3 regions of the Desulfosporosinus sp. Tol-M2 genome follow, and region 2 is predicted to be linked to each of the others. Evidence: predicted binding sites of a transcription regulator. Region 2 holds the regulator's gene; each other region holds the start of a gene.
What was found. The regulator LexA, encoded in region 2, represses DNA repair genes until DNA is damaged. The targets are predictions, from matches to a motif close to CNAACANNTGTTNG.
Positions count from the first base shown of each region.

Region 1: the regulator LexA is predicted to act here: its motif matches at 2,422-2,435, upstream of recA (recombinase RecA).
Region 3: the regulator LexA is predicted to act here: its motif matches at 3,349-3,362, upstream of AC6I5A_RS08225 (DNA polymerase IV).

Region 1 is NZ_JCAIJG010000038.1:47,491-54,729, reverse strand. It holds gene AC6I5A_RS02310 (competence/damage-inducible protein A) at 1-629, shown strand, start outside; gene AC6I5A_RS02305 (DEAD/DEAH box helicase) at 619-2,223, shown strand; gene recA (recombinase RecA) at 2,483-3,523, shown strand; gene AC6I5A_RS02295 (regulatory protein RecX) at 3,504-4,058, shown strand; gene rny (ribonuclease Y) at 4,325-5,872, shown strand; gene AC6I5A_RS02285 (hypothetical protein) at 6,037-6,549, shown strand; gene AC6I5A_RS02280 (TIGR00282 family metallophosphoesterase) at 6,571-7,239, shown strand, end outside.
Region 2 is NZ_JCAIJG010000059.1:28,455-35,693, forward strand. It holds gene porA (pyruvate ferredoxin oxidoreductase) at 1-492, opposite strand, end outside; gene AC6I5A_RS04140 (4Fe-4S binding protein) at 489-797, opposite strand; gene AC6I5A_RS04145 (2-oxoacid:acceptor oxidoreductase subunit gamma family protein) at 794-1,378, opposite strand; partial or broken gene AC6I5A_RS04150 (amino acid permease) at 1,476-1,631, opposite strand; gene AC6I5A_RS04155 (hypothetical protein) at 1,738-2,331, shown strand; gene AC6I5A_RS04160 (hypothetical protein) at 2,364-2,582, opposite strand; gene AC6I5A_RS04165 (D-alanyl-D-alanine carboxypeptidase family protein) at 2,638-3,627, opposite strand; gene AC6I5A_RS04170 (M23 family metallopeptidase) at 3,804-4,604, opposite strand; gene lexA (transcriptional repressor LexA) at 4,713-5,330, shown strand; gene AC6I5A_RS04180 (D-alanine--D-alanine ligase family protein) at 5,657-6,769, opposite strand; partial or broken gene lepB (signal peptidase I) at 6,862-7,239, opposite strand, start outside.
Region 3 is NZ_JCAIJG010000112.1:17,764-25,002, forward strand. It holds gene AC6I5A_RS08200 (hypothetical protein) at 1-35, opposite strand, end outside; gene rsmD (16S rRNA (guanine(966)-N(2))-methyltransferase RsmD) at 53-604, opposite strand; gene gpr (GPR endopeptidase) at 895-1,881, shown strand; gene AC6I5A_RS08215 (small, acid-soluble spore protein, alpha/beta type) at 2,285-2,413, opposite strand; gene AC6I5A_RS08220 (Uma2 family endonuclease) at 2,624-3,211, opposite strand; gene AC6I5A_RS08225 (DNA polymerase IV) at 3,403-4,656, shown strand; gene AC6I5A_RS08230 (YEATS-associated helix-containing protein) at 4,690-5,400, opposite strand; gene AC6I5A_RS08235 (MFS transporter) at 5,842-7,083, shown strand; gene AC6I5A_RS08240 (polyprenyl synthetase family protein) at 7,178-7,239, shown strand, end outside.

The DNA.
Region 1 (7,239 bases), on a different contig from region 2:
GGGCTGAAATGCACATTCGCTTGGTGGTGAGAAGCTCGAAAATAAGCGAGGAGGCTGAAGAAGTCTTAAATCGGACAGAAGAAGAAATTCGACGGCGGTTAGGAAACAAAGTATTTGGCCGGGATCAGGAAACCATGATTGGCATAGTAGGACAACTGTTGAAAAACGAACAGTTAACTATTGCAACGGCAGAGTCGTGTACCGGAGGGTTACTGGGTGCTGCCCTTACTCAAGAACCGGGCAGTTCCGAATTTTATCTGGGTGGGGTCGTTAGTTATGCTAATTCACTAAAGCAAGGCTTACTGGGGGTAAGTGCAGAAAGCCTTAATAAATATGGTGCTGTGAGTGAAGAGGTTGCTAAGGAAATGGCCGCAGGAATCCGCTCAAAAGCGGGATCGGATCTGGCTATTTCAACTACGGGTATCGCGGGTCCGGACGGAGGCAGTGCCCAGAAACCGGTAGGTCTGGTTTACGTTGGCTTAGCTGCGCCTGAAGGTATTCAAGCAGAAAAAATTCAGCTTTACGGAGAACGGGAGTCTGTTCGTCAGCTGACCGTTCAAGCGGCACTTAATAGGGTGCGAGTGCATATGTTAAACAGCGAAAGGAGAATACAATCAGGTGATGGTTGAACGGTTACAAACCTTTGGAGATAATCAATTATGTAAGCAGGTTTTACAGGCTCTGTCAGAAATGGGATTTGAAGAGCCTTCCCCAATTCAAGAAGAAGCTATCCCGCTGGCTCTGGAAGGCCTTGACATTATTGGACAAGCCCAGACAGGGACCGGGAAAACAGCCGCCTTTGGAATTCCAATTATCGAAAAGGCAAATCCTAAATTCCAAGCGGTCCAGGCGCTGATCGTAACCCCTACGCGTGAACTGGCGATCCAGGTTGCCGAGGAAATAGCCAAAATCGGAAAGTATCGGCATGTCAAACTACTGCCAATTTATGGCGGACAGCCTATTGATCGTCAGATTCGTGCCTTGCGTATGGGATATCAGGTGGTCGTTGGAACTCCGGGACGGTTATTAGATCATTTAAATCGGGGTACACTTCGTCTTCAACGTGTGAAAACAGTGGTACTGGACGAAGCGGATGAAATGCTGGATATGGGCTTTATTGATGATATTGAGAGTCTTTTAAAGGAAGTCCCCGCTGAAGGTCGGCAAGTTATGCTTTTCTCAGCAACAATGCCGCCGGGAATTCGTAAATTGGCTCAAACTTATATGACAAATCCTCGTTCCGTATCCGTAAGCCGGGATGAACTAACCGTGCCTCAAATTGAGCAGGTTTTTTATGAGACCAGGGAAAGTATTAAAGTCGATGCTTTGTGCCGGATTATTGATCTGGAGGATATTGGGCAAGGAATTATTTTTTGTCGCACAAAACGTGGCGTGGATGAACTGGTCGGAGCTCTGGAAGCCAGGGGATATTTTGCGGGTGCGTTACATGGGGATTTGAGCCAACAACAACGGGATCGGGTCATGAAACGATTCAGAGACGGGAAGACGGAATTATTGATAGCAACCGATGTTGCGGCCCGGGGCTTGGATATAAATAATGTAACCCATGTCCTTAACTTTGATATTCCGCAGGATCCGGTTTCTTATGTGCACCGGATTGGACGAACCGGGCGGGTTGGACGTAAAGGGGTGGCCATAACTCTGATTTCACCGAAGGAATACCGGCAGCTTCGATTGATTGAAAATCTTATTAAGACTAGAATCCGTCGCCAGGAACTTCCGTCACTGGCTGACATCAGTGAACGTCAGGCGGAAAATCTGAAGAATCAACTCCTGAAACTAATCCAAAGTAACCGTTTGGGAAATTATCGGGCGATTGTCGGTGAGTTGCTCGAGGAATACGATTCCACTGATGTGGCAGCAGCTGCCTTAAAGTTCGCGGTCGAGGGAGTGAATGCCGAAGAACGCCTTGAAGACAAAGAACAAGAGGGTATTCATTTTCAAAACACCGGAGCCGCAGAGGGAATGGTACGGTTTTTTATGAACATCGGCAGGGTGCAACAAATTCGCCCTCAGGATATCATTCGATGGATTGCAGATGAAAGTGGCATACCAGGCAACATTATTGGCATGATAAATATTTATGATAAATTTACGTTTGTCGAGGTTCCAACTGAATATGCTTCCAGAGTTTTGAGTTGTATGCATAAGGCAATGATCAAAGGGCGCAGGGTAAATATTGAACCGGCCAAAGCCCGTTAACACTGATTTTTCCAGTTAAGAAAGGAATTTGAATAGACGCTTCTTTAGAATCATTTACCCTGATAATATCATGATGAGGTAAAGAGCTAACCGGTGGGTTAGCTCTTTACCTCAAATAAGTTTGTCACATAACAGGTTATACTGTCGGTTGAAACATAAACAAATTGACAAGTATCGAGAGGTACATTTATAATAAACCGAACAGATGTTTTGCCAAAACGCGAAAATGCGTTATTTACCAATATGAGGAGGAAACGGAATGGCTGAAACGAATAAGCTGAAAGCACTTGATATTGCCCTTGCTCAGATTGAGAAGCAGTTTGGCAAAGGTTCGATTATGAAACTTGGGGAATCTACAGCGGGAATGTTTGTTGAGGTTATCCCGACAGGTTCCTTGGCGATAGACCTGGCCCTAGGAGTTGGAGGGGTGCCGCGCGGGCGGGTTATTGAAATTTTCGGACCGGAGTCATCGGGTAAGACAACCGTGGCGCTCCATATTATAGCAGAAGCCCAAAAAATGGGCGGAGTGGCTGCTTTTATTGATGCCGAGCATGCTCTCGATCCTGTCTATGCAAAGGCCCTGGGGGTTAATATCGAAGATTTGCTTGTTGCGCAGCCGGATACGGGAGAACAAGGGTTGGAAATCTGTGAGGCTCTTGTGCGCAGTGCCGCTGTGGATGTCATTGTGATCGACTCTGTCGCTGCTTTGGTTCCCCGTGCCGAGATTGAGGGGGAAATGGGAGACAATCATGTCGGCTTGCATGCTCGTCTCATGTCTCAGGCCTTGCGAAAGTTAACAGGCTCTATTAGCAAGAGCAATACTTGTGTAATTTTTACTAATCAAATTCGTGAAAAAATAGGCGTTATGTTTGGTAGTCCGGAGACAACCACCGGTGGACGAGCGCTTAAGTTCTATGCCACGGTCAGGATGGATATACGTCGGCAGGAAGCCATAAAACAAGGGCAGGATATAATCGGAAACAAAACCCGGGTCAAAGTAGTTAAGAATAAAGTTGCGCCTCCCTTTAAATTGGCAGACTTCGACATTATGTACGGGGAAGGAATTTCCCGTGAAGGAAGTATCGTGGATATTGGCACTGAAATGGAAGTTGTTACCAAGGCAGGGGCTTGGTACTCTTTTAACGGAGAACGGTTAGGGCAGGGCCGGGAGAACGTCAAAGAATACCTCAAGCTGCATCCGGAGATGGCCGACAAACTGGAACTATTGATCCGGGCGAGTATCAACACATTAGCAGACACAACCGAAGCAGTGGAAGATGATGGTTCGCTTGAGCTCTAAAACCCATAAAAGCGCCCGGGAAGTGGCACTGAATTATTTATCACGCCGGGCTCTGACCCATTATGAATTAGAAACCCGTCTCATGGAAAAGGGCTATGAAAGCTTGGAAGTTCATGAAGTGCTGGAAAAAATGGAGGAATTGGGTTACCTCAACGACCAGGAACTGGCTTTGACGGTTTCGAAAAACCGACTTAAACGTTATTCACGACGAAGGGTTCTCCGGGATTTGCAAAATCGAGGGTTAGTACCCCAAGTGGTTGAGCAAGCGTTGAGACTAACGTATTCCAGCGATGCTGAGTTTCAGCAGTGTTTAACTCTTGCCAAACGATGGTGGGTAGAAGAGGGTAAGCGTTGGGATCAAAAAATTCATCAGGATAGAACTAAGAAGTCACTGCCACGTGAATTATTGCTTCAGCAAAAAGTTGCCCGGAAGCTTGTTCAACGTGGGTATCCCTCTGATATGGTGAAGAACGCACTCTTTCAGATTCAAACCATTAATAATGGGGGCGATGGTACAGTAGACCCAAGTGTATAAAATGCACCCGTTTAGGACAAGACAAGCTTGACATTATTTGCAAATGATATTAAAATCGGAGTAGAGGTCTGTCTTTGTTAAGATTTTAACCTTAAAAGGTTTTCTTATAGATTTCGTAGTAGTCAGCTAAAATATACGGTTTTTTGACTTACGAGAGTTGTAGGAAACGGGGGAGGACTCCCGTCTTTAAGGTTATGCTTAATGTGACTGGTTTTGAAAACCAGTTTTTTTAATGGGATAATAGAAAAAAAAGGAGGTGTGCACGTGTGCTGCAGTTATTTTTTACTGGTTTAGTTGCGATTTTAGTAGGGTTAGGTTTGGGTGTCTTTGTCGGTTGGCTGTTTCGGAAAAATACTGCAGAAAAAAGCATTGGATCCGCAGAAGAAGAGGCAAAACGGATTATTGAAAATGCCCATTCGGCATCTGAAAGCAAGAAAAGGGAATCTATCGTAGCTGCTAAAGAAGAAGCCATGCATATTCACAACGAAGTGGAGAAGGAAACTCGCGAACGGCGAAACGAACTTCAACGGCTTGAACGGCGCTTGCTCCAAAAAGAGGAGAGTTTGGACCGTAAAATTGAGTCGCTGGAACGCAAAGAAGAAAATCTGCATCGCAAAGAAAGCGAAGTAGAAGATCAAAGAGAAGAGTTAAACCAGCTTGTGGGCAAAGAGCAAGCTGAGCTGGAGCGTTTATCCGGCCTGACCTCAGAAGAAGCCAAACAGTTACTGCTGAAAAGGGTTGAGGAAGAAGTTCGTTATGAGTCGGCGATCCTGATTAAGGAAATTGAGACTCGTGCCAAGGAAGAAGCGGAAAAACGGGCTAAAAATATTATCGCCTTAGCAATTCAGCGTTGCGCAGCGGATCATGTGGCCGAGACGACCGTATCCGTTGTGGTGTTGCCCAGTGACGAAATGAAAGGGAGAATTATCGGCCGTGAGGGACGTAATATCCGTACCTTGGAAACCCTGACAGGGATTGATCTGATCATTGATGATACCCCTGAGGCCGTGATTTTATCGGGATTTGACCCCATACGCCGTGAAGTGGCGCGCATTGCTTTGGAAAAACTTATCGCCGATGGCCGCATTCACCCGGCGCGGATTGAAGAAATGGTGGAAAAGGCTCAGAAAGAAGTGGACCAAAAGATCCGCGAAGAAGGGGAACAGGCAACGTTTGAGACAGGTGTGCATGGGCTGCATCCGGAATTAATTCGTATGTTGGGACGGCTTAAATTCCGGACAAGTTACGGACAAAATGTCCTGAAGCACTCTACTGAAGTATCTCATTTAGCAGGCTTGATGGCTGCGGAATTAGGTATAGATATTCCGCTTGCCAAGCGAGCGGGGTTGTTACATGATCTTGGGAAGGCTGTTGATCACGATCTGGAAGGAACACACGTTCAAATCGGAGTTGACCTTGCCAGAAAGCACAAGGAATCCAGTGATGTTATTCATGCTATTGAAGCTCACCATAACGATGTTGAACCCAAAACTATAGTCGCAGTCCTTGTGGCTGCCGCAGATGCGGTTTCGGCAGCTCGCCCGGGAGCACGCAGGGAAACCCTGGAGACGTATATTAAACGTCTTCAAAAACTCGAAGAGATCGCCGAGAGTTTTGAAGGGGTTGAAAAGTGCTTTGCTATTCAAGCCGGACGGGAAGTTCGCATAATCGTTAAACCGGACAAGATTGACGATGTGCTTGCTCCCCGCGTTGCACGGGAGATTAGTAAGAGGATTGAAGAAGAACTTGAATATCCAGGACAAATTAAGGTTGTGGTGATCCGTGAGACTCGAGCGGTTGATTTTGCAAAATAGTGAAATAAGAAACAGGCGATCCTGCGGATCGCCTGTTTCTTATTTTAGAGTGCCTCTCCTAAATATGCCCAGCTTTATGCGAAGATTTTTGAGCAGGAGATTACAGCTTGATGACGAATAATTAGTATGATTAGGACAGCGTAAAAGAGGGGGCCGAAACCGGGGTGTTAAGTAACTTATCACATAAATATGCTGGACAGGTTCAAGATGGAGTAGAGCTATTGAGCTCAATCCTATTGAGATACGTAGAGGTGGGGTCGGTTTACTATTGGCGTGAACAGCATGCTCTTAAATTCACGTTTATGATCCGGCAACACCAGGAGGTCTCAGCTCTGCAAGAAATTCTAAAACCTGCGTTGGAATTCTTTCACTATCTTGAAGGACAGACCATGCGAGTTTTCGAGCTTGCTTGCCAAAGTGAGGAAAACGTTTGTGTGATTACGGTAACCAGGGATGTAGAGAGTATAACTCAACGTGAAGTGGGCCTTATAGTTGAACTGATTAAGGGGAAATATAGAAATCAGTTGCTTTATGATGAACTGTATCTGCCTGAAGCTGAGCAGATTTTCCAGGAGGAGATGATAACCCATATGTTGTATTCAATCCATAGCGCAGATCTGAATAAGAACCTGGTTGCCTTGCGTGAAGAAGGTCGGGTATTGGTATTCAAGAGCTAGTTTTAAAGGGAGGGACGTTCGTTGCACGTTCTTTTTATTGGAGATATTATGGGGAAACCCGGCAGAGAAGCGGTTAAACGATTACTGAAAACCATTCAATTGGAATATAAAATTGATGTGACGATTGCCAATGCCGAGAACGCCGCGGCAGGAAAAGGATTGACCAAAGAAGTTGCCGGGGAACTTTTTGATAACGGGATTCAATTTCTGACGATGGGTAATCATGTTTGGGATCAAAGGGAGATCATGAATTTTATCGATCATGAACCAAGACTTGTTCGTCCCGCGAACTATCCGGTGGGGGCACCGGGACAAGGATATGGATTTTTACGAGCAATGGGTATCAAGATAGGGATCCTTAATCTCTCGGGACGAGTTTTCTTACCGCCGCTCGAGGATCCCTTCAGTGGCGCTATACGCTGTATTAGCCAGATCAAACAAGAGACCCCGATAATTATTGTTGATTTCCATGCTGAGGCAACTTCAGAAAAAGTCGCTTTGGGCTGGTTTCTCGACGGTTTGGTAAGCGCCGTAGTGGGTACCCATACCCACATTCAAACAGCCGATGCTCGCCTGCTTAATCAGGGGACAGCATATATTACCGATGTCGGTATGACAGGACCACGGGACTCAGTCTTGGGAGTTAAAAAAGAAATTATTATTAATCGTTTTTTGACCCAACTTCCGGCA
Region 2 (7,239 bases):
ACAGGCCATCACCGGCAAGCGTACGCTTGGGGTCTCGCCGATAGGCATAGCCATGAGAAAATTATCGTAAGCCTCCTGATTATTTTCGGCGTAGATTTGGATCCAGCCGGTATCACGGGCTCCCATTGAGTCGGAGTAGTCGTTGTTAATGTTAATTGGCCCTGAAAGGGCCCGGTTGACACAGGCCAGAGTAACAGGCTGACGGCATGAAGCCGCCACGTATAAAAGCTCGTACATCAGTGCCAGTCCGCAGGATGAAGTAGCGCAGACGGTTCTGGCTCCGGCAGCTTGCGCCGCAAGGCACACGGACATGGAACTGTGCTCAGACTCCGTGGTTACGTATTCAGTATTAACCTCGCCGTTAGCCACATACTGGGCGAAGTATTCAGGAATTTCTGTGGAGGGAGTGATCGGGAACGCTCCCATGACATCAGGATTTATCTGCTTCATGGCATAAGCTACAGCCTCGTTGCCGGTAAGACAGTTGCTCATATCGCTGCACCTCCAGTCATCATTGTAATCGCCGGGAAGGGACACACGTCCTCACATATGCCGCAGCCCTTGCAGTGCATATAATCGAAGTCCAGACGTTTCCCGTCCTTCACCGGAATAGCACTGTCCGGGCAGAAGGGAATACAAAGCATACAGTGTTTACATGCTTCCTCGTGAAAAATGGGCGTGTCGGTCCGCCAAGTACCAGTATTGAAAGCCCGTGCGGTTCCCGGTTCGTAGATCTCCCCGCCGGGGGTCAGATCCTGCCAAGGGGTACGTTCGTTGATATCCTTCGCATAAATCATCCTACCTGTACCTCCTCCATGGATTTTTTCAGTGTTGCCATGTTCCCCTCGATAACCTGAGGTTTGGCAGCAAATTTATGTTTAAAGGATTCTTCTATATCCGCTAAAAAATGCTCGGTTTCCAAAACGCCGCTCACCTTAACCGTAGCGGCCAGCATAGGGGTATTCGGGAAGTTTCTGCCTAGAATCTCTTCCGAAATGCGGCGGGCATCTAAGGTACAGACTTTTCCGGTCCATCCCCGCAGCCGGGGACGCATCTCCTGGGGAGAGCGGGGAGTATTAATGATTATTGCACCGCCCTCTTTCAGTCCTCCGGTAACGTCGACACTGTCCAGCAGACTTTCATCTACCACGACCACATAGTCCGGATAGTAAATGTTGGAATGAATCGTACACCGTTTTTCACTGATGCGATTATAAGCCGTAATAGGGGCTCCCATCCGTTCCGGTCCATACTCAGGAAACCCCTGCACGAATTTACCTTCTATACCGGCCACATCCGCCAGCAGCAGACAGGCCATTTTGGCTCCTTGTCCGCCCCGGCCGTGCCAGCGTATTTCTACCATATCATTGGTTGCCATTGCTTTTCCCTCCAGTTCCTTTGAGAATGCTTCTAATAATCTTGGTTGATAGCTTATCTTATAATATAACAATGAGCATACTTAATAAAACAAGTCAAGAGGCATATGGATATCCAGGCATCTGACATTTTCCTCCGGGAGGACATCCGCACCTCTTGCAGAAGCGGATACGGGTTGCCATTATGACGGCATTGGTAAAAAGTAAGGCAAAGCCACCTGAACTTATTAAAAACTGGTATACTCTTAGGAGTAGATAACGTTTCTGTAGTTCTGATTGTAATTTGATCTTATGTTAGAATAGTTGTATTAATATTTTTCTCTTCGAAAATGTACAAGGGGTAAAAAGGAGGAATTTACTGATGTTAGCGGAGTTTAAAATTATTAATGACCCCTTGCGTCCAAGTGTTTGTACTAACCTTTGTGCTGTTTGTTACCGGCATACAAAGTATGAAAGTAAAGGAATCGGCTGCTGTTCCTACGAACCGGAACTTTGTCTTTTCGATTTAGTATTTTTAAATCTTTATTACCCCGATATTTATGAGTTTACATTGAAAAAAGGCCGGATAATCAAGGGTTATAACGGAATTATGGTAGAAATGAAGGTTGGCTTGGACCGCTGTCCTTTTGTAAGTAACTTAGGTTGTGTTTTACCAAGGGATGCTATGACGCCCCTGTGCCGGTTATATATCTGCCGGGAGGCTGCTATCTTTGGGCCTGCCATAATTGAAGAAAAATTTGATGAATACTTTTTGAGCAAGGAATTCCATCTAAATAATTTTTTAAACAGTAAACTGACCTATGACCCGAGTTTAACTAAATCAAGACTAAACACCTTTATCGTGGAATTTGCCCAAACCATAAACACCATCATTGCAGGAATCAATAGAATTAACCCGCCGATCGAAACTTTCCATAGAGAAATAAAGATTGAGGATTTTGGCCACTTCGATTAAACGTTTCAATATCTCTGATTCTGATTTTATCTTCACTGGTTACCCTTCCCTTTCTGGCGGGAAGTTGTTGGCATATCCGTATTCAACAGTATATCGTCGATCATAATTTTTGCAAAATCCCCATCTGGAAATTCAAGACATTGACAGCAATTATCACATAGTTTACCAGGATCCAGATCACAAAGATCACATTCGCCGCATTCAGTACATGGCCGATCTTCTAAAACACATTCATTACTAAACTTACTCAAGGTCTTATCCTCCGGATTTTTTGATGGATTAGATTATTCATTTGCCTTGATAATATTAAAATATTCCCGGACTCAAAATTAGCGATTGAGGGTCTTTCGCCAACTCTCGAAGTGCCGCCTCTGAGCGCTGAGCTGCCCATCCTTCATCCAATAACTTGATGGTGTCGTCGTAGCGATTCTTACTCCCCAATAAGACGAGTAATAAATCTCCGTCCGGTCTTGTGACAAAGGATACAAGGCACTGCGCAGCCTCCGTAGTAGTACCGGTTTTCAGACCTTCGTCTCCGGGATAGTTCCCCAAAAGACGATTCGTATTCTCAAACTCGGCTTTATGAAGCACACCCCGGGCATCTTTCCATTGAATTTGGGCGCGAGGTTTTTTGACATATTTCATAAGACTTTCATTTTTGAGAAATACACTTGAAATTTTAGCGAGGTCATTAGCGGTAGTATAATGTTCAGGGTCGGGCATTCCATGAGGGTTCATAAAGTGGCTATGCTGACAGCCTAGAGAGGCTGCATATTTGTTCATTTCTTCCGCAAAGGCCGGGATTGAACCACTGATTTTTACGGCCAGGGCTGCAGCGGCATCATTGGAGCTGTGCACATAGAGGGCCGTTAAGAGGTCTTGGACCGATATTTCAGCCCCAGGACTGAGACCGAGCTGTGACCCTTCAATATTCACTTCAGGGCCAACACGTACGATATCTGTTTCTTGCAGGGTCTTCAGCGCGATCAGCCCGGTGAGGAGTTTTGTCGTACTGGCAGGCGCACGCTGTCTGTCGGCATTGTTTGATTTTAGAATTTTAGTCGTTTGAGGATCAATAAGTATGTAACTTTCATCTTGCGTTGAGAGTTCCTTAACTGATGGGGGGATATTGGAAGTGAGGGAGTCAGGTTTAGTTTCCGCCACCCCAGTAATAAGCTCCTTAGCTCTAGTCGGATTCAGATAGTGAAATCCGATATATGAAAAAATCCCAACAGTCATTATTAGAATTAGTATAGGTAATTTGGAGCGAAAAAAACGATGCGCAAGATGTTTCACTAATTCACCCTTCTTTAATATACGTATAAATACATGATAAATAAATACTGAAATTTAAAGTATATCAACATAATCAATATAGTTAACATAATCAAATAATCAATCAACATAAATCAAGTAATTATAACGAATTTAAAGACTTTGGGCAAGTTTTATCAACTCAGGAGATCATCAGACTAAGCATCTCTATGCTCACCCCAATACTGCCATACCGCCAAAAAGGGATAGGGATTGATCCATTGCCCGTTTGGCAGTTCAATGCCAAAATGAAGATGATCCGGCGTCGTTAAAGCATCTCCTGTATGGCCCATGGTGCCCAAGGGATCCCCTGCTTGAACTTGTTGCCCTTTTACAAGCGCCGGAGAAATATATTGGAGGTGAGCGTAATAATAGTAGTTCCCATCATCCCCGCGTATCCCGACACGTTCTCCACCCAAGCGGTTCCACCCTAATTGTTCAACTCTCCCTCTACAAATACTGACAATGGGAGTTCCTTCTTTGCTAAAAAGGTCGGTCCCCTCATGTCTGCGTTTACCCCCTTCACGATCCGCACCGAAACTATCTTCAAACCACGTTTTTCCAATAACGGGAAATCTATACTTGCCGGGCTGGTAATAAGTATATTTTCTGAGAATTTCCCAATGCCTTTGAACAATCTTTTGATTTTTTTGCGGGATTGCTCCCCAGTCTAAATCCGAAAAAGGAACAGAGCCTTTAAGCTGATCTATTAGCGGTAGTCCTTCTCCTTCAGGGAGTGTCGAGCGTATAGCTAATAATTCCTCTAAGACAATTGTTGGAGACGTTCGATTTTCATTAATACACTGCTTCACTAAAGCCGGTGACAGAGAAGTTAAATATGGATAGACATCCGACGGAATAGTGGGAGGACGGTGAAGTTCCTGCCATGCTATTAGGGCTGCAATAATGAGTAACCCCAACTGAGCAAGTATTCGTTTTAGCTTCGATGGAATTTTCATGGTCCCCTCTCCCTAATTAAAATATTTCTTTCTAATTCTACGAACATTTGTTTGTATTTTATTTCGATAAATGATAAAATATTTGTTAAAAGATGGGGGTGTGAGATTATGTACCCGGATTTATCACTGCGGCAAACGAAAATTCTAGAATTCATAAAACAAGAAATACGAAAAAAAGGATATCCGCCGGCCGTACGGGAAATTGGCGAAGCTGTCGGGTTGCTGTCCAGCTCTACAGTACATGGCCATCTGCAGACGTTAGAGGACAAAGGATATATTCGGCGTGATCCCACAAAACCTCGGGCGATCGAGATTTTGGATAGTTCGAGTGACGTACTCGAGGGCAAAAAAGTCGTTCATATACCCGTTGTCGGCCGTGTCGCTGCCGGGCAGCCTATTCTAGCCGTGGAAAACATTGAAGGAACCTTTCCCCTTCCTGCCGATCTTGTTCGCCAGGATAACGTTTTCATGCTTAAAGTTCAGGGGGAAAGTATGATTGATGCTGGAATTTTCGATGGAGATTTTATTGTTGTCCGTCAACAGAATGTAGCCCGAAACGGTGAAATCGTTGTCGCTTTAATTGAAGATGAAGCTACGGTCAAGCGCTTTTTTAAAGAAAGAACTCTTATTCGACTTCAGCCGGAGAACTCATCGATGGAACCGATATATTCCCAGGATGTCTCGATTTTAGGGAAAGTTATTGGAGTTTTTCGTAATCTTCAGTAAAAATAAAATAACCAATAATCCTAGAAATACCTAAGAATGTTAGGTTAATGCTCTAATTGATAATTCCCCATTAGAATCTTAGCAACGGCCGTATTAACAATCGTGTTTGAGTGAGGGAAGGAGAGTGGGGGTATGAAAGTAAAATTTAATATGACGGTTGAACAGAAAGAGCAATTACCTTGATGCTTCATTGTATGCGCAGGCAAATGTTTTTAGATAAAAAAGGGGAGCAGATGGATGTTGCCATCAATGCTCCTCTTTTTGTTCGCCCTGCAAATTAAGGCACATTCAAGAAAAAAGTCAGTCAGGATGCAAGTCTATTTTGTCTAATCTTGAGAAATTTTACTGTTTTGTTTATCCAAAAAACGTTCCAACCCAAAGGAAATTAAACGGTCGATTAATTCAGAATACGGAATTCCTGACGCCTCCCAAAGCTTAGGGTACATTGAAATTTCTGTAAATCCCGGCAAGGTATTTATTTCATTAAGGAAAATTTCGTTTTGGGGAGTTACAAAGAAATCGACCCGACTCAGCCCGCTAGCCTCTACGGCACGGAAAGCTTCAATTGCCATTTCCTGAAGACGTGCGATTAAGGCTTCATCGAGAGGCGCTGGAATTATTACGCTGGAGCCAATATCAGAATACTTTGCATCGTAAGTATAAAATTCTTGTGCCGGTTTAACTTCTCCAGGAATTGAGGCTTGGGGAGAATCATTTCCCAGAACGGCGACTTCAATTTCTTGGCCGTTAATATTTTCTTCGACAACAATTTTACGGTCAAATATGGCAGCAACATTCAAAGCATCCAATAACTCTTTACGGCTGTGCGCTTTGGATATCCCCACACTGGACCCTAGATTGGCAGGCTTAATAAAACAAGGGTAACCTATCTTTGCTTCAATTTCATTAAGGCAGGTTTCCCGTCCACGAAGTAAGTCTGAACGTAGTAAGGTCAGATAGCGGGCTTGGGGTAGATCTTTCTCACGGAAGACGGCCTTCATCCGATCTTTGTCCATCCCAAGAGAGGACCCTAAAACCCCGGAACCTACATAAGGTACATTTGCCATCTCCAGTAATCCCTGGAGGGTTCCATCTTCCCCATACGGACCATGGAGTACCGGGAAAATAAGGTCAATTTGTCCTTGGTTTGGCAGCGTTTGGCCGTCTAAGGCTCTAAAATGCGGGTTTGTTGGATCAATGACCAGCGTAACCTGGTGTGTCCGGTCAGCCGGGGGAAAACCTTCTTTTATCAGAGCTTCAGGAAGAAGGCCCCAAAACCATTGGCCTTGTTTATTAATCCCGATCGTTTCTACCTGATAGCGAGTTCGGTCAATCGCTTTGAAGATCGACTGGGCTGAATTTAAAGAAACTTCATGTTCTCCTGAACGACCGCCAAATAAAAGAACGACCCTTAGTTTATGATCTTCCACAAGCACCATCCTCCCAATTAAGCAACTTAAGCAATTAAAGAAATTGGATTAAATGCCCTCCCTATAGAGCATATGCTTAAAAAAAAGAAAAAAGCCCCCGCCTAACGGGCAAGGGCACCTATTTGATCCAAAGGCCAATAGCGAAATAGAGTTCGGCCGGTTATATTTTGGGCAGACAAAATGCCCCACTCCCTTGAATCAGCACTATTGTTACGATTATCCCCCATAACGAATACTGTATCAGCCGGAACAACGAGCGGCCCGAAATTATTTATTGATTTTTCCAAGACATAAGGTTCATAAAGGGGTTGATTGTTTACATAAGTAGTGTGATCGCGTATTTCTACTTTATCTCCGGCCAAACCAACTACTCTTTTAATAAAGTCCTCAGTTGCGTGAGCACTCGGCGGCGGATGAAAGACTATGATATCTCCATGATCAATGTGGTCAAAGTGTTTGAAGAAAAACTTATCTACAAT
Region 3 (7,239 bases), on a different contig from region 2:
ACTTCATTGAGCAAACCCGCAATATCTTTTTCCACTTATATCCTTCCTCTCCTCATACATCCATTCTCTGTAAATACCACACTTTAGTGTCACCATATTCCCCCGTTTTGCGAATTTCGAACGGATAAATATCACCATCCAGATCCTCGCCTTTAGCTGTTTCAACGACAATAACGCCGTCTGATGCTAAACAAGAGTGTTCCTTTAAAGTCGAGATAACCTTTAACGCAAGTCCCTCACGATAAGGAGGATCAAGAAAAATAAGGTCAAAAATTTCATCAGGGTATCTGTTTATATACTTAATAGCATCCAACAATAAAAGTTTGGTCTTATGGCTAACTCCCATTTGTTCAATGTTTTTCCGGATCACCTGATGTGCTTCACGACTCTTTTCGACCAGCACCGCATCATGCGAGCCACGAGAAAGTGCTTCGATCGCCAAGTTTCCGGTTCCGGCAAAAAGGTCTAATACGCGCGCATCCAAGACCTTATCCCCTAAAACATTAAAAATAGCACCCTTAACTTTATCCGAGGTCGGGCGCGTCTGCATTCCTTCTACCGTCTTTAGTTGACGGCCCCGCATCTTACCTGCAATAATCCGCATAAACCCTCCATGCTACATTATAGCAGAGCTTATTATGCTGTACAGCACAATAATTGAATAATTATCATATAATACCTATAAGTATACCACAACAATTAAAAAATCCCCCCTAAATTTTCCCTGTATATCATTTTTGTTTTAGCCAATACTAATTTTGCAACCGATGAACATAATATGAATCATCGAATGCCCTTCCCCCATCCAACTCTTCCTTTCGTTTCTCCTCTCTAATCACTGGAGCTTTTATTAGCACCAGTGACTTTTTAAATGCATTCAAAGGAGTAGAAAACATGAAAAAATCAGAACTATATCGCCACCTCAATGTTCAACTTGATCTGGCAGTTGAAGCCCATGAGCTTCTGCGTGGGGAAAGCGGGGAAGAAATTCCCGGCGTCCTAATGGATGAACAAATATGCGAACATGCTAAAGTCACCATAATTACCGTCCAAACTGATCAAGGAGCTGAAGCAATCAATAAACCCAAAGGCCAATACATTACCATTGATGCGCCTGAAATACGAACAAATAATCATATCGTCCATGACGATATTACCAACGTATTAGCAGACAAATTAATTGAACTTATGAATCTTAAAGAAGATGCCGGCATTTTAATAATCGGATTGGGCAATTGGAATGCTACACCCGATGCCTTAGGTCCGCAAGTCATAAATAAAACTATGGTAACCCGTCATCTTTTTCAACTCACCCCCGATGAATTAAAAGGTAATATGCGCAAAATAAGCGCCCTTGCCCCAGGCGTTTTAGGAATCACAGGAATTGAAACCGCTGAAATCATACGTGGTATCGTCGAACATGTTAAGCCGGATTTGGTCATTGCCATTGATGCCCTTGCAGCAGGTTCACTCGAACGTGTTGGGACAAGTATTCAACTCGCTGATACCGGTATTCATCCTGGTTCGGGCGTAGGAAATTCACGGGTCGGCATTAACGAAGAAACGGTGGGCTGTAAAGTGATTGCCATCGGACTCCCCACTGTTGTCAATGCATCCGTGATTGCCCATGATGTGGTCGAAGGGGTTTTTCAACAATTCATAACCAGCCCGTCGTTATATAAACTTTATAAGGGCATTAAACCGGAAACATTTAGTAAAATTATCGATGATGTGCTTTCCCCTTTCCAAGGAAACCTGATGGTTACCCCAAAAGAAATCGATGATCTCATCAAGACATCAGCTAAAATTATTGCCGGCGCCTTGGCAATCAGCCTACACCCTGGAATTGATCGTAAAGATTATGAACATTATTTGCAATAGACGGCTGGGAACGGAATGAATGCACATGAAATTGCACGGTCACCAAAGCTTTCAAGGTGTGATTCTTTGGGGTTGGCTTAAACGGTTCCCTTTGCAATTTCATTTCATTCATTGGTTGGGCTGCGCTTTGGCTTGATTTACGACGAGGTAGGAACGAAATGAATGCGAGTGAACTCGTTCAGCTAAAGCTGAACATCGAGGCTTCAGATGGGGACTCTACCCCACCTGAAGTACCCACCCGCACTTATAGAAGTGGGGTCTCATTGAAACGAAGTAGGTACGACGAGGTAAGAAACGCTGAAGACGGCACAGGGATGTTCTAGTAAACGCTGAAGACAGCATAGGGATGTTCTGATTACGAACAGAAGTGGGTCAGGTTAAACCTGACCCACTTCCGTATAGATTATTGTTGCGGCGAGTTGGGGAAGCCTTTGTGTTTTCGATTAGCAATCCCAATCTCTTGAGCTACCTCATACTTGAATTTTTCTAATTCTGGTGTAAGTTGGACCATTGGTTTTGTTGTCTTAGCCAAAGCTTAAACCTCCTTAGAGATTATTTTGTAAAGACAGCAGACCTGCTTCGCCGCTGTCGGCATAAGATTTTATTACGCTTCAATCTGGTAATATTATTCGATCTTTTGCGCACAAGCATACCCTGCAAATCCTGCCAGAGAAATCACTATTTGGGTCTCAATAATTCCACTGCAAAAAATAATCAAAGTACGATAAGCCTTATGCTTTTGTTAATCCGTTAGAACTTGGAAAATTTCGATGAGATTTATGATCAGGCCGGGTAGAACTTTTACGGGAAGCTGGTCGTTAGAGGTATAGACATTAGGACGTCCGTATTTGCCATCTGAACCTAGGGCATAAACAACGATCGTTTTTCCCTCAGGATGAACGATCCAATATTCTTTAACCCCAGCCATTTCATAACAATGAAATTTTATTTTCAGATCTATCTGCATCGTGGAGGGTGAGGTAACTTCGATGACTAGGTCAGGGCAGCCTTTGCAGCCATGTTGATCAATCAAGTGCTTATTACAGATTAGAGAAAGATCAGGTTGTACTACAGTCCTAGCGAGATGTTCATCCTCGCCTTGATAAGGGAGACGAACATCAAAGGGTGCTGGGAAAATCTCGCATGTTTTTCCTTTCAGGAAGTTATTAAAGCTTGTGGCAAGTTCCCTAACAATCCTCTGATGGTTCGACGATGGAGCGGGTGTCATGTTGTAAGCAATGCCGTCAATTATTTCCCATCGTTCATTTGAAGGCCAACTTAAGTAGTCTTGATAGGTGTAAAGAAAATTAAAAGGTAGGATATTTTCCATAAGCCACCCCCCTTTTCCTTATGGTTTTCCCAAAATATGTTACAAATTAATAATATCATACCTGATTCTGTCTTACAACCGGAAGGTGTTGACACGCTGCCCACAGTATGACAAACGCAAATATATTCTATTTACACAGAACACATGTTCTGGTAAAATCAGAGTACACTATCTCCGGGCGGTGAAAAATCATGGCTAAACGATACATTTTTCATATTGATGCAAATACTGCTTTCCTCTCTTGGGAAGCTGTATACCGGCTCCAACATGGCGATCCACTCGATTTGCGGACCGTTCCGTCGGTTGTCGGCGGTGATCCAACCACACGGCATGGTATAGTGCTGACGAAATCAATCCCTGCTAAGAAATTTAAAATAGTGACAGGCGAAACACTTTACTCGGCATGCCAAAAGTGTCCCAGCCTTATAATTGTTCACCCGCATTATGATCTTTATCGTCAGTGCAGCGATGCCATGGTTGAGATTATTAAGGAATATAGCCCATCTGTTCAACGTTTTTCCGTTGATGAGTGTTTTCTGGACTTTTCTGGAATGGAGTTGCTTTCAAACGATCCAGGTAAAACTGCCCACGAGATAAAAGAGCGCATAAAAGATGAACTGGGCTTTACTGTGAATATTGGAATCTCAACGAATAAACTATTAGCCAAAATGGCTGGAGAGCTTAAAAAACCAGATATGGTACATACTATCTTTCCTGAAGAAATACCGGCAAAAATGTGGCCCCTACCTATTGAGGAACTTTTTATGGTCGGAAGGGCAACCTCTAAAAAGCTGAGATCCAGAGGTATTAAAACGATTGGAGAACTCGCAAATTTTAACTTAAAGATAATTAAACTATTTTTAAAATCACATGGCGTGTTAGTCTGGAACTATGCCAACGGCATAGACTATTCTCCGGTTCGACCCGGTGGCACCATTGAAGTAAAGGGTATGGGGAATTCTACGACCATGCCCTTTGACGTGGAGGATCGCAATAATGCCCACCTCGTACTGCTTTCCCTCGTCGAATCTGTAGGTACCCGGCTGCGTCAGGCTAATGTGTTAGCTCGTTTAGTATCCGTCTCCTTTCGAACGAATGAATTTCACGATTGCTCCCACCAAAGAAAGCTCTTTAACTCGACTGATTGTACGGATGAAATTTGGGAAATCGCCTGTGAGCTATTCGATGAACTCTGGCAGGGTCAACCGCTAAGACATATGGGACTGCGCGTATCTGAACTCTGCCGGAATGATTTCTTTCAAACCTCTCTCTTTGGTAAGGACTACGATAAACGACGTAAGGTTGACAGTGCAGTCGATATAATTCGGGAAAAGTACGGTTCTTCGGCTATTTTTAGATCGGCGTTTCTTAATAGCGGTCTCCATTCTATTACCGGCGGTCTTGTCGAAAACGAAGATTATCCAATGATGACTAGCCTACTGTAATCTTTTAAGAACAACTGATTAATTTGGACTACTTTATTTTACATGCCCGCTCAAAGTTGAGATAAGTTTCCTACCTTGCGCAGATAAATAAAAAAGCGACCTATTGTTTTTGTTCAATTGACCTACATAACCTAATGATTCCAATTCCGTCAATAATTTGAGAGTAGATGGTGAACTCATTCCTATAGCTTGACTTAAGCCGGCAAGGGTTCTGTAAGTATATTTCCCTTCATTAAATACATGAAGAACAGCTTTTTCCTGTTCACCTATAGCTTCAATATCAGGTAATTCATCTTTTAGTGATTCAATACTAAATAATCCAATTTCATCAGTAGTCTGCTCTCCAGCATAATCCTGCTCAGTTTCTTTATTTGCAATAGGATCGACAATTTCTTTAACTTTTTGGATTTGCTCCTTTGCCTCTATAGCTTTGTTTTCGGCTTGCTTGGCTACCTCCATTACCTTATCAGAAATAGTTCCGATAAATGCTTTTGAAGAAATTGCTGCTATCAAGCAAAATCCCATAAAGATAAAGATTTTATACGGATCTTCCTTACTATCTACTAACAAGGAACTAGATATCATGTTAAGAAACAGCGGAACTAAAAATGAAGCCCCTAAGCCCAAGATTACCGACTTCCATATAGTCGCCTTTTCATCATTACTATAAAAATAATTTACTAGCCCCCCAAAACATCCGGCCGCAATCATAACGGCTATAAGGTTCAATAGGTGCCAATCCATACCCCTCTGACTCCTCTCTAATTCATTTCATGTTAGGCTTATATCCGATAATCCATTATTAATACAACGCAGCCATATTATCTCACAACTCCCCAGCGAAATAAGGGGAAATTTGTCTTATAAAAATATAAAGGCCCCTGCTACAAGACTCTGGACCTTAGCTTTATCCCAGCAACTTTTCAATCGACACCCCGAGCCCCGCTGCTATCCGCGCAAGGACAGTAGCTGGGATACCTTCTTTAGGATCCTCCATAAAGGAGAATTGAGATTATTGTTGAATTATACTCTATTGGGTGAGGTAATTTTGATGAATTACAAAATGCCGTTAGATGCAGATACTTTAAAACCCTGGGGCCATTGGTACAGGCGTGTAATGGCTTACCGTTTTCAGTTACTCCTTTTATCACGCCTTATTTCCTTTCAATGAAATAGAGGTTAATAATGAAAATCTACAAAATTTCTACAACAGCGCTTAGCACTAATTTCCCAGCCTTAACCCATAAGAATTTCAGAATTTATTGGTTGGGACAATGCGTTTCTTTGATCGGAACATGGGCGCAGAGTATAGGACAAGCATGGCTCGTGCTTTCTCTAACTGGCTCGCCACTCCTCTTAGGCATTTTAGGAGCAACTCAATTTTTACCGATTACCATTTTCTCATTATTCGCCGGTGTTATTGTTGACAGATACCCAAAGAAACAAATAGTCTTAATTTCTCAATTTACTTCAATGATTTTAGCATTTACCTTATCCGCACTTGTTTTCACTAACACGGTTAGCTATGCATATATTCTTATCCTAGCGTTAATCTTAGGTTTCTCGAATACCCTTGATATACCTTCAAGGCAAGCTTTTACAATAGAATTGGCCGGCAAAAAAGATTTGATGAACGCTATTGCCTTGAATTCGGCCACATTTAATTTAGCCCGCATAATAGGGCCTGCTATAGGCGCCTTAATAATGGCCTCTTTTGGCGCTGCTTGGTGCTTCTTATTAAATGGATTGAGTTTTATGGCCGTAATCGCTAGTTTGCTTAAAGTTGAAGTGCCGCCCCATGTAAAAAAGAACGTCTCCGATAATAATATGCTCAAAGAAATAAAGGACGGCTTAAAATATATGGTCGGGGAACCTGCCCTTCTCCAAACAATTTTGATGGTTTTTATTATTGGGATTTTTGTCTTTAATTTTAATATCTTAATTCCGGTTTTTACTAAAAATATACTTCATCAAGAGGCACAAATATACGGTTTTTTAATGTCAGCTTTAGGAGTAGGATCATTAGTCGGAGCATTAATGGTTTCAGTAAAAAGCAAATCCGGTCCTAATATGAAAATTCTATTAAGAAGTTCCATAATGGTTTCCTTAATGTTAATCCTAATTAGTTTTACAAGAACCTATTATTATACGGCAATTTTGTTAGTTATTACCGGAGTATTCAATCTCTGGTTTACCACAACTGCAAATTCAACCTTACAGATTACTACAAAAAATGAATACCGGGGCAGAGTCATGAGCGTATATTCCTTAGTCTTCGTAGGAGCAACTCCAATTGGAAACCTGTTTGCGGGTTTAACAACGGATATGTTTGGAGCTAACACATCTTTTTTACTAAGCGGTGTTTCGACCATTGTTTTAATTACTTTATTAAGGTTATTTTTCAAGCTGCGACAAGCTCCGGGTTAAACCACAACTTTATTCAACTTGAGGTATCCTATCTTCCCCTTTATGGCATAATACAAAAAGCTTATTATTTTGATAGGGGGTAGAGGCTGATACTATGAGTATACAACAACTTTATAACACCAAGGACACGTCAATTCCTACGCTTCAATTTCCCGA